Regions from separate parts of the Clostridium sp. Marseille-QA1073 genome, predicted to be linked through region 1. Evidence: riboswitches for the same ligand, from Rfam matches in the RefSeq annotation. Region 1 holds a riboswitch; each other region holds the start of a gene.

The links. Region 1 has a riboswitch for cobalamin ahead of ACY1IQ_RS12500 (ABC transporter substrate-binding protein). Riboswitches for the same ligand answer to the same signal wherever they lie in the genome.
Region 2: another riboswitch for cobalamin. It lies ahead of hemA (glutamyl-tRNA reductase); the one in region 1 lies ahead of ACY1IQ_RS12500 (ABC transporter substrate-binding protein).
Region 3: another riboswitch for cobalamin. It lies ahead of ACY1IQ_RS06090 (DUF4430 domain-containing protein); the one in region 1 lies ahead of ACY1IQ_RS12500 (ABC transporter substrate-binding protein).
Region 4: another riboswitch for cobalamin. It lies ahead of ACY1IQ_RS17400 (cobyric acid synthase); the one in region 1 lies ahead of ACY1IQ_RS12500 (ABC transporter substrate-binding protein).

What each region holds. Positions count from the first base shown of each region.
Region 1 is NZ_JBSVQM010000012.1:131,520-134,739, reverse strand. It holds gene ACY1IQ_RS12505 (FecCD family ABC transporter permease) at 1-1,022, opposite strand, end outside; gene ACY1IQ_RS12500 (ABC transporter substrate-binding protein) at 1,040-2,047, opposite strand; cobalamin riboswitch at 2,324-2,507, opposite strand; gene ACY1IQ_RS12495 (histidine phosphatase family protein) at 2,812-3,220, shown strand, end outside.
Region 2 is NZ_JBSVQM010000018.1:178-3,397, forward strand. It holds partial or broken gene ACY1IQ_RS14945 (metallophosphoesterase) at 1-619, opposite strand, end outside; cobalamin riboswitch at 1,293-1,465, shown strand; gene hemA (glutamyl-tRNA reductase) at 1,613-2,833, shown strand; gene hemL (glutamate-1-semialdehyde 2,1-aminomutase) at 2,849-3,220, shown strand, end outside.
Region 3 is NZ_JBSVQM010000005.1:85,181-88,400, forward strand. It holds gene ACY1IQ_RS06080 (sensor histidine kinase) at 1-956, shown strand, start outside; gene ACY1IQ_RS06085 (hypothetical protein) at 1,101-1,610, opposite strand; gene ACY1IQ_RS06090 (DUF4430 domain-containing protein) at 1,616-2,017, opposite strand; cobalamin riboswitch at 2,312-2,493, opposite strand; gene ACY1IQ_RS06095 (exodeoxyribonuclease III) at 2,775-3,220, shown strand, end outside.
Region 4 is NZ_JBSVQM010000024.1:19,372-22,591, forward strand. It holds gene ACY1IQ_RS17400 (cobyric acid synthase) at 1-1,139, opposite strand, end outside; cobalamin riboswitch at 1,257-1,432, opposite strand; gene ACY1IQ_RS17405 (hypothetical protein) at 1,759-1,923, opposite strand; gene ACY1IQ_RS17410 (HAD family hydrolase) at 2,819-3,220, shown strand, end outside.

The sequences.
Region 1 (3,220 bases):
TTTTTTAATAGAAGTAAGAAGAATGGTGCGCCAATGAAAGCCGTAACAACACCTATAGGAAGTTCTTCAGGAGAACCAATTATTCTTGCAAATATATCAGACCATATTAAGAACAAAGATCCTAAAAGAATAGTTAGTGGAATAAGCTTTTTATGCACAGAACCAGCAATAGTCCTTGAAATATGAGGAATTACAAGACCAACAAAGCCTATTATTCCACTTAAAGATACCATAATTCCAGTTAATAGTGTACTTGTTACTATTATTATTTTTTTCAAAAGCTTAATGTTAACACCTAAAGTTATAGCTGCATCTTCACCAAGTAAAATTGCATCTAATGTTTTATGAATTACTAAAGCTATTATAGAAGAAACTACTAAAACTAAAAAAGCTAAAAGTAAGTCACCCCATTTAGCACCAGCAAGTGACCCAGTCATCCAAAATATTACAGAGTAGAGCTTTCTAACATCTTTGGCTTTAAACATAACAAAATTTGTTATAGCTGAGAATACGGATGCTACTGCTACCCCTGTTAACACTAATCCAGAAGAAGAAAACTTTCCCTGTCTACTTGAAATAACAAAGACAATTATTGAAGAAAGTAATGCTCCAATAAAAGCACCTAAATGTACAGATAAGATAGGTAATGCTAGTGTACTACCTAGTAAAATAGTTATTACAGCTCCAGTTGAAGCACCAGAAGATATTCCAAGTATATAAGGGTCAGCTAGAACATTTTTTGTTAATGCTTGCATCAATACACCAGATAAAGATAGGCCAGCACCAACAATTGCAGCAAGAAGTACTCTAGGAAGTCTTAATTGCCATACTATATTTTCTACAGAGTTAGACCAAGTTTTTGGAAAAAACTCTTTATTTGATATATTATTAATTATTATTTTACATAATTCAGTACCACTTATATTTACAGATCCTACATTAATAGCAATTATTATAGAAACTATTAAAAATAGAATTAAGGATATGTATATAAAGGGAAAGGTAAGTTTATTTTTTTTCATGTCAATAACTCTCCGTGTTAATTCTTAAAAGCTTCTGGATGGAATTTTTCAGCCATAGTTTTTATTGCATTAGAGTTCCTTACACCTGCAACAACATCTGAAAGTCCTAAAACAAAAATATTATTATTTTTTATTGCATCTATATCTTTTAGAGCTGCATTATTTTTTAAAAAGTTTATTTTTTCTTCTACGTTATCAGCAGCATTGTATTGCATGATAATTATGTATTCAGGATTTCTATTTACAACTTCTTCCCAAGTTACATTAGCCCATGGTTTTTCACCATCTTTAAATATATTGACACCACCAGCAAGTCTAATTAAATCTGTAGGTAAACCATTACAAGATGTAAATGGCGAATCTTCTCCAGAGTCATAAATAAAAGCTCTAACTGGTTCATTATCTTTAGGAACAGCAGATGAAATATCTTCAATTTCTTTTTTCATTTTTGATATAACATTACTTGCATTTTCTTTTACATTAAATATATTTCCTAGATTAGTAAAATCTTCATAAACAGTTTCCATTGTTGCATTAGGACTTTCACATTTTGGAACATAAATTTTTATTCTATTTTCTTTGCAAAATTCAGCATTAAAATTGTTTTCAGTAAAAGTAGACATCCACCCGGTTATAAAATCTGGTTCTACGCCAAGTAAAGTTTCCTTTGAAGGCATTAAGTCAGCTAACTCATTTAATTTAGAATGGGCGTCTTTATATTCTGGCAATACTTCATTATCTTGAAAGGAATATCCAGCTATAGAGTTTTCTAAACCTAAGGCAAGAAGCATCTCTGTTGTAAAACCACTTAAACTTACAGCTTTTTTAGGAGTTTCAGAGAAAACTTCATCTGTCTTTCTAGAAGGTAAGTCATTATTAATTGTAACTTGAGTATAGGCTTTAGTATCAGAGATTGATTCTACAGAATTTGAAGCATTATCTTCACTTGTGTTACCACATCCTCCTAACATAGTTGCAGTTAAAGAAACTGCTAAAATCAATGAACAAATTTTTTGTTTTTTCATCTTAAAAATCCTCCTTTATTTTTGAAAATGTAGCATATTATTTTATATATTTAAACAAAATATTTTGTTTATTAACTTTATGAAAGTATCAATAGAAAATTACTAAAGTTAAATTTCTTATTAATTTTTAAAATAAAAAAAGCATCTTAAGAATTAAGATACTAAAAAATACAATGCTAAAAAATAAATCTATTTCTAATATTTAAACTATAAATAAAATAAGACAATACCATATAGTTAAATTAGCAAACTTAAAATACCTTATCCTAGTAAGTGATTTTAAAACCTATATTGGCAGGTCTCCTGACTCAGATTCATCATAAGTTTTTACCTTCCCACAAAAAAATTGCAGTGGCATAACAAAAATTTACTCCTCAATACAGTGGCTGGACCGTAAGGGATTTTCACCCTTTTCCCTTTTAAGAAATACTTATATTTCACCAAAATAGTTAATATATTTAATTTTAAATAAAAATTTACAATTACTTCATCAGGATTATAACACAAAATTTTACAAAAAGAATATTTCAGAAAATTTAAACTATTATAAAACATATAATTTATTTGCCACAAGAAAAAGATATAAGTTAAATATATTGTATTAAGAGAGTAACAGTAGTATAGCAATATAAAGAATAAATGTAAATATTTTGATATAATTACTCTAAGGTGATATAAAAATAAGAAAGGAGAAGCCACTAACATAAAGGCATATACAGAGGTGAAATTATCTATAAAAGGATATTTTTAGTGGCAAAGTAATAATGATAACAAATATTTATTTAGTTAGACATGCTCATTCTAGTTACAACACTGATGAGTTAAATAGACCATTATCTCATAAAGGAACTATAGACAGAAATAAAATTACAGAAACACTTGCAAAAGAAAATATAGATTTAGTAATTTCTAGTCCGTATAAAAGAGCAATAGAAACTGTAGAAGTTGTAGCAAATTTGATAAATAAAAGTATAATTATAGACGAGGGCTTTAAAGAAAGGAAATTATGTGAATATCCTGTGGATAATTTTGAAGAAGCTATAGTAGAACTGTGGACAAATCCAAGTTTTTGTTTTGAAGGTGGAGAAAGTAATATAGAAGCACAAGCAAGGGGCGTTAATTCCTTAAATAATGTATTAGATAATTATAGCGGAAAAAATATAGCTATTGGAA
Region 2 (3,220 bases), on a different contig from region 1:
TTAAAGTTAAATCTATATTTAAACTACTGTATATATTAAATTTTTCTGGTCTATGACTTAAAAGCAGTTTAAAATTCTTATCTTCTTTTATTAAATGCATAAGATAATTTTCTACAATATTGGCTTCATTATCTTGTCCATAACTACTTAACGGATCTTCTATTCCTATAATTTCTATACTTTGATTATTTATCTTTATTAGCTCCTTATTATTTCTTAAAACCTTTACTCCTAAAGCTTCTAATTTATTTTGTAAATAATCTACATTACCGTATCTCCATTCGTGGTTTCCAGTTACATAATAAACTGGTGAAATCTTAACTAATTCTTTCATTAATTCTAAGCTAGGTATTTCATCATATCTTCTACTATCTATTAAATCACCTGTAAATGCTATAATATCCGGCTTCTCTTTTTTAATTTTATTTATAATATATTTTTGATTTTCACCAAAGCTCTTACAATGCAAATCAGATAAATGTATTATTTTAATTTTATTATTATTTTCCATTTTACTATGTTCAATTTCTATATAACTTTTAACAATCGAATTATTTTCCAAGTATAAGAAAATTAACATAAGTAAAGTAACTACCACTATCTTTTTTAAAGTTTTCATAATTATTTTCTCCTTAAAATTCTTTTATTAAAATTTATTCAACTATATATGAAAAATCCCTCTAAAATTACTCTATAGATAAACTACCTTAAAATTTAATGTATATCTCTATGACATTTTAATTCACAATTCACAATGCAAAATGCACAATTAAGGTGGAAATTATTTTTGATTAAAATAATTTCTTTAATGGATTTTTTAACTAGCAATACAATTGCTAGTGTTTTATTGTAGATGTGAACGGTGTTCGTCAGTTCTTTTTAATACGTCTTATAGTTTAATATTTATTCAATAATATATGGCGAACACTGTTCGTCGCTACAGTTAATCAATTCTAAATTTCTCAGTTACCACTGAGAAATATCCGAAATTGTGAATTGTGAACTGTGAATTTTGAATTTAGTAGTTTTAATTCCAATACCAATAAGTGTTAATTATTCTCAGAGATAGATTAAAATTAGGAGTAGTACATCTATAAAATATGCTAATTGAGAAAATAATAGTTTTACTAAATCTTTAAAGAAATTGGCTTAATCGCAAATTAAAAACTTTATTAGAAAAGTTATCTATAGCTTTATATACACCAATAATTTAAAGATAAAATTAAATAATTAGACTTTTTTAAAAATAAATTCTTTAAAATCTAATGTATTTATGATATACTAGACTCAACGAAATATGTTAAGTTTATGGTACTATTATTAGTATAATAGGGAAAGTGGTGAAAATCCACTACAGCCCCCGCTACTGTAACGAAGACGAATCTCGACCACTGAGCTTATGCTTGGGAAGGTGAGAGGAGATTGATGCGTAAGTCAGGAGACCTGCCATAAACAACTTGCTGTGCCTTCGGTGGGAAGGAAAGTGGCGTTGATACTTAAGTAACCTATTAGGATTTAGTATGTAAGCTCACTTATTGTGAGTTTTTTTATTTGCGTAATATTTGTGTAAATATACTAGGTAAAGGTACATAAGCTAGGAGATGATTAATGGATGATTCAACTAATAGGGCTAAATAGAGAAGTTGATATAGAAACAAGAAGTTGCTTTAGCATTGCTAGCAATGTATTAGAAGAAAGCTTATTAAAATTAAGAGGAATTTGCGATGAAGTAGTTATACTTTCTACCTGTAATAGAACAGAAGTTTATTTTACCTCTGAAAATGTAGATGAAAACATTATAAATAATATTTTTACAATATTAAATTGGGATATAGATAATAAAAAATATATATTCCACTCAACAAGTGAAGCTGCTATAAAACACTTAATGGAGTTATGTTGTGGCTTTCATTCTAAAATTCTAGGTGAAGATCAAATATTAGGTCAAGTTAAAGATGCTTATTTTGCTGCTGTTAAAGCAAATAGTTTAAAGGGCATTTTAGAAAGGCTTTTTACTAATGCTATAGCTTGCGGTAAGGAATTTAAAACTGCTACAACTCTATATAAAATTCCTGTTTCTGCATCTTCAATTGCTGTGAAAGAAGCTATAAAGAGAAATAAAAGAAATTATATGATTATAGGCTTTGGGGTAATGGGAAAACTTTGCTATAAAACATTAATAGGAAATGATAATAATTTCGATAATATATACATTGTAGGAAGAAATGTAGAAAAGATTAAAAAAGATGAATTATTAACCTATAATGATAAAGTAAAAATAATTTCTATGGAATGTAGAAATCAGTATTATGATTTAGTTGATACCATAATAAGCTGTACTTCATCACCTAAGGCTATTATAACCAAAGATGAAATTCCAAGTGATAAAGAATTATTAATATTTGATTTGGCAGTTCCTAAGGATGTTGAAAAAAATGTAGAACTACTTAAAAATGTCACAGTATATGATATAGATAAAGTTCATATAATTGATGAGGAAAATAAAAAATTAAGAAAAGTTATAATGGATAATCACCAATATATAATTGAAAAGTATATAGAAGAATATAATGAATGGAGAACTCTTAGGAGCTTATCTCCTCATATCATTAATATGATAAATAAAGGTAATTCCATTTATAAAAACAGGTTTAAAACCTATACTCAAAAAAAATACACAAAAGATAATGATAAATTAGTTGAAACTTTAATTAAAAGTACTAGTAATGCTTATGTAAATAGAGCTATTGAAGTTTTAAAAGAGGAAACTTTAAAAGGTAATGGAGATGAAACATTAAAATTAATACAAAAAATCTTTTGTGATATAAATTAAATAAGGAGGAAGAAAATGAATTCAGAAAGAAGTTTTAAAATTTTTGAAGAATCAAAAAAATACATACCAGGTGGAGTTAATAGTCCTGTTAGAGCTTTAAAAGATATGGGTATAACACCTCCTGTGATAAAAAAAGGTGATGGTGTATACATATTCGATGAAGATGGAAACAAGTATATTGATTTCATTGGTGCTTGGGGTCCTATGATACTAGGCCATAATGACACTGATGTTATTGATGCAATAAAAGAAACTTGTGAAGAATCTATAGCCTTTGGCGCACCAACAAACTTAGAATTACAACTTGCAAAACATCTATGTGAAACTTTAGATAATATAGATTTAATAAGAATGGTTAACTCTGGTACAGAAGCTACTATGAGTGCA
Region 3 (3,220 bases), on a different contig from region 1:
GCCCTAGTGACTTAATTTATTTATATTACAAAAGTAAAAAACTTAAAAAAAATAAAAGGTACAACTCAAAATACAAAATATCAGAAATAAATGAAGATGATATATACATATATAGTAAAGATACATACGGTAAAAATAATATTCTTTTAAAAGAAGCCTTAGAGTATAGTAATCTTAAAACAGAATTTTTATCAAATATGTCTCATGAACTTAGAACACCTCTTAATATTATATTTAGTTCTATTCAACTCTTTAAGGTATATCTTGATAATGAAGATAATTTAAAAAGTAAAGAAAAATTATATAATTATGTTAATATAATGAAACAAAACTGCTACAGGCTGTTAAGATTGATTAACAATCTCATCGATTCCACAAAAATTGACGCTGGGTTTTTATCTTTAAATATGCATGATCAAGACATAATTTGTATAATAATAAACATATGTAATTCTATTAAAGGTTATATAGAAAGTAAAGATTTAACCTTTACCTATCACAGTACAGTTACTAGTAAGATAATGAGTTGTGATGCGGAAAAAATAGAACAAGTAATTTTAAATTTATTATCTAATGCTGCCAAGTTTTCAAAGCCTCATGGTAAAATTCAGTTGAGCATCTCTGAAAATAATGGTAACTTAATCATTTCGGTAAAGGATAACGGTATAGGAATCCCTAAAGAAAAACAAAAGATAATCTTTAATAGGTTTAGACAAGTACAACCTCTTATGAACAGAAATCATGAAGGTAGCGGTATAGGCCTTTCCATTGTGAAGTCTCTAGTAGAAATGCATAATGGTGAAATCTCTGTTATAAGTGAAAAAAATGTAGGAAGTGAATTTATAGTGGAAATTCCTATATTACAAAATAAAAATTGTATTTATAGTGAAAATAAACAAATAAATTTTAATTCTATAGAAAAGATATATATGGAATTTTCTGATATATATAATTAATAGAGCATTTTAACTGATGAATTATCTTTATAATTAAATAAAAAAACCTTCTTGTAAATGATATTTAGTAAGTCCATTTAATTACAAGAAGGTTTTTTTACTCTTTTAATATGATGCTTAAATTTAAACAATACAATATTAAAATTAACAACTTTTGCACTCTTGGTTATTTAGTTTTATTAATAACTTATAAATATGTTCTCCTAATAGCATCATTGCTAGATAATTTCCTACCATATGGATTATATCGTAAGGTATTCCTCTTATCCAATAAGCAACAGCAAAACTAAGGTCATTTAATATTATATAAGGAAGGGCAAAAAGCATACCAAAGATTAAGCCGAAAACTCCTGAAAATATAGACCAAAGTAAAAAGTTTTCTTTATTTATCCTTGTAAATAATAATGTTAATATAACTAATAATGGCCAAACAAAAGCATAGCTAAACCACCATAATCCAATTCCGTAGATTAATCCTTCTATAAGAACAAATAATAGTGCTATAATTATAGCTTTTTTCCTAAATACAAGTGTATAAACAATTAAAAACATTGATACAAGTTCTATATTGGGTAAAAAGCTTAAAAACATTTTTGACACTGTGATTATTGAAGATAATAGCACTATTATAATTAACTCTCTAGTTTTATTCATACTATTTACCAGCCTGTTGTAAATATAAACTCAAATCTATCTCCATCCGCTATCGTAGTTTCGTCTATTCCTGCTGCCGCATCCACTCCGTTTATTGTAAGTTTCCACCACTCTTGTTTATTCTTATCTGCTAAAATTCCATCTACTTTATTTACATATCTTCCAAATTGTGATTTTTCTGCATCTATTACCTTCATCTCGTCTAATGCCTCTCCTAAAAATTCAGCATTTGTTGAATGTTTATGTTCTTTTTCGTATTTATCTTTTTCAGATTTAACAATTACTGTTATATTTTTATTTCCTTTAACGGTTTCAACTTTCGCAAATTTTCCATAAGCAAAATACCCTACAACAGCAATAAGTAAAATTAAAATAGTTGTTATAATTCTTTTATTGTTATTCTTCATAACTATATCCTCCTATATTTTCTATATAAATTAAACTGATATAAGCCCCTGACTAATTAATTTTTATTTAGCTATATTCAAAAATAACTGTTCAATATTCTTATATATTTTCTTTCAGATGTCTTAGCTGATTCCGTAATAGTTTCTATTCTGAAATAGAAACAACTTGTGTATTGCTCCTTTCTATATTTAAATTCTATGTATTACAAAATAAAAAACTCTCTTTCTTTAAAAGTAAAAGAAAAAGAGTAGCTTTCTGTAAAACTAAACCAACTCTTCCCTCCGAAGAAAAGCTTGTGAATATACTGTTTAATAAGTATCCTGGCTCTCGTTTCAATCTCCGAGCGTCTTCCCAGATAAACTCCAGTGACTATTGCTCTTTGTCCACGATTACAGTAGCGGGGGCTGCTATGGCTTAAAACCATATTCCTTATAAAACAGCACATATTAACTTAATTAAATTCTATCATATGAAAATTTAACTTTCAATAAATCTATTAAATAAGTCTACTCTTTATAAAAGAGATTAAATTTTTATATTGATAAGAATTATAATTTATCTTTTATTAATAGACTATTAAATTATATAATGATAGAAAAGATTAAATTAATCATTATATACAATATTCAATGTTATAATATTACTATTATAACAAAATTTTTTGTTAATTATTATTCATATTTTATCTTATTAAATATTTAAAATTGAGATATATTCTATAAATTTATCTCAAATACTTATAAGGGGAGTTTTACAATGAAAATTTACTCATGGAATGTAAATGGCCTTAGAGCCATATTAAAAAAAGATTTTATTCCTTGGATAACCGAGTCATCACCTGATATATTATGTATTCAAGAAACTAAGCTTCAAGAAAATAATTTAGATGAGAATATAACTAATATTGAAGACTACTATTCATATTTTTCCCATGGAATAAAAAAAGGCTATAGTGGAGTTGCAATTTATACTAAAACAAAACCAAAATCTATAAGAAATGGCATTGGTATTGAAAAATTTGATATAGAAGGACGTATATTAATTGCTGAATATGAAGACTTTACTCTTATGAATATCTATTTTCCTAATGGTCAATCATCTGAAGAAAGACTTAAATATAAAATGGAATTTTATGATTCTATATTAGATTTTTGTAATATGGAAGTATCAAAAGGTACTAATTTGATAATTTGTGGTGATTA
Region 4 (3,220 bases), on a different contig from region 1:
AAGACTTTATTATCAATTAAATCTGCTTCTACTCTAGTAGTTACCTTTTTCTGCTCAAAAACTGTCTCTATGTCTAACAGTCCTAATCCTTCTATTTCTGATAGATCTGTTTCTACACCATATGGATCTGTGATTTTCTTACCTAGCATTTGATATCCACCACAAATTCCTATTATTTCTCCATTTTTACTATATTCTTTAATCTTATCAAAAAGTCCAGAAGTTTTAAGTGCATTTAAATCTTCAATGGTATTTTTACTTCCTGGTATAATTAATAAATCAGGATTTATAAATTCTTCTACAGAAGTTATAAATCTTACTGAAACATCTTCTTCATTTTTAAGTGCATCTACATCAGTAAAATTTGAGATTCTAGGAAGCTTGATAACAGCTATATCAATTTTATTTGTTATCTTTTTATTTAATTCTACAGCTCCATCCTCATCTTCTAGAGCTAATGTAAAATGTGGTACAACTCCTATACACTGTTTTTTAGATATATCTTCAAGCATGTCAATACCTGGCTTTAATATATCTACATCACCTCTAAATTTATTGATGATAGTTCCCTTTATTCTTTCTCTTTCTTCTTCTGTAAGAAGCATTAATGTTCCTACTAATGAAGCAAAAACTCCACCTTTATCAATATCTCCAACTAGGACTACAGGCGCGTCTACAAGTTCTGCCATCCCCATATTTACTATATCTCTATCTCGTAAATTTATTTCTGCTGGACTACCTGCACCTTCCATAACTATAATGTCAAATTGATTTTCTAACTCTTCAAATTGAGTTTTTAGCATATCTCTAAACTCTAATTTCATATTATGATATTCCATTGCTGTGCTATTTCCGTAAACCTCTCCGTTTACAATTATTTGACATTTCTTATCACTAGTTGGTTTTAATAGTATAGGATTCATGTATGCTTCTGGCTCTAATCCACAAGCATAAGCTTGTAATACTTGCGCACGTCCCATCTCTTTACCATCTAAAGTTATGTATGAATTTAATGACATATTTTGTGATTTATATGGACATACCTTATATCCATCTTGTTTAAAAATTCTACATAGTGCTGTAACTAATATACTCTTGCCTACGGAAGATGCTGTTCCTTGCACCATTATCTTTGCCATATTAAAACTCCCTTTCAAATAAAAAAATAATAGAGGCAAACTCTCTAAGTTCACCTCTATTTGTATAAATAATCTGCAGAATGTCCCCTCATACTAATAGAACTTTCCCTCCGAAAGCTTTTACTTAAGATTTAGGCAGGTCTCCTGGCTTTTGATTCATTCTCCCCTTAACCTTCCCCTTTAAAAGAGTGGTATATTTAAGGTTCGTCATCATTTACAGTAGCGGGGGCTGCTGTGGAATTTAACCACATTCCCTTTTCACTTATAAAAGCACCTAAATTCTTATTATTGAATTTTTATATTGCTTTAATTTGAATTTAAATCTATCACAAATAAAATTATAGATTTAAATTAATTCTATGTCAAGTTATGTAACTTTATGAACTACTACCACTTATTCCATTGAAGTGATAACTTCATGGTCAATATTCCTATTGGAACAAGTTTACCCATACTCAAAAGGTCATTCCAACCTCACTAATTACTAATTTCGGTAGATTTTTACTAATATTTATATCTCTATCGTGATGTACAACACAATTCGGACAAATTCATTTTCTAAGTGATAATTTTTTACTTCTAAATTTTTATGCCCACGCTCTGAACATAGCTGAACTTTTTAAATCAAATAAAATAAAGTATGAAATTTTATTCCATCAATTTCAGATTTGTAATTTGTCCATGGAAATAATTTAAGTGAAGCTATCACTATTGATGAATCAAGTATTTTAATATTTCCTAAATCTTTAATATTTTCCTTTGAAACTTTTGGAGTCAATCTCATTAATTTAGCTATAGTTAAATTGAAAATATCAACGAAAATTTGTGGATTTCTTTCGCTATCATTTCTAGATGTACCAGCATGAAAGACTACTTGAACGATTTCTTGTAACTTTTCGTCATTTTTATTGCAGCTTCCATATCTCTTAATGAATCTAAAGTCTTTATTTCAGAGAATATAAATAATTTAAGATGCTCCTTAGTGAAAATTTATCATTTTTTAAGATATGATCAGACTAAAAATAAGAAATTAAAGATTTCATATGAAAAATTTCTAAGTTGAAACAAAAAATTAATCACCAAAGTATAACAACTACCGTAATATTGAAATTCAGTGAATAATTCAGTTCCAATTGTAAACTTATTCACAGTGCTCCCAATTATATGACACCTAATGACCAAATAAAAATTGTATTAAAAAGTGATGACAATCCATATCACATTCCTACTAATTATTTTTTATAATGCTCCCACTACATAAGCTTGTGAATCTTAGTAGAGCATCTTTATTATTTAGCATTTCTTCAGCTTGACTTATAACAATTAAAAGAGAATGCTCATCTATCATTGTGATTTTAATCTCATCTAATTTAATCTGCTCATTTATATCAATTTTTTATTTCATAGTATCTCTTATAACTCTTGGATGCTCTTGTCTGATTCATGAGAAGATGCAACTCCTAGTGCATAGTTTATCTCCATATTTTTTCCATAAAATATAAAATTTTAACTTAAGAATAATAAAATTCAATTTTATATTGACATTTTTTGATGCTCGTTATATAAGTTAATTGTAAAGATTATGTTAAGCATTGTTAATAATTTTTAACAATACGTTTTATTTAGCATATTGAACTATTTCTATTAAAAATTAAAATCACAAATGAGGAGAGATAACTATGAATAATTTTAAAAGAAAAACTCTTGGCTTATCATTAGCATGCATTATGTCTTTTTCTTTAGTTGCATGTGGAAATTCTGCTAAAACAGAAGAAACTAAAAATGACACTAAAGTAGAACAAACTGATAACAAAAATGAAGTTAAACTTGAAAAGGGTAACTGGGCTCCTGAAAATTACGCTGCTTTAACAGATCTTATAGAGAAATACGGCAAAAACAGCAAAGATTATGATGAAAAGAAAAAACCTTACGCTGTATTTGACTGGGACAACACATCAATAATTAATGATGTTGAAGAAGCGTTACTTGCATATCAGTTAAAAAATCTTGAATTTAAAATGACCCCTGAAGAATTTAGCAACACTATTAGAATAAACATTCCAAAGGACAACTTTGTAGAA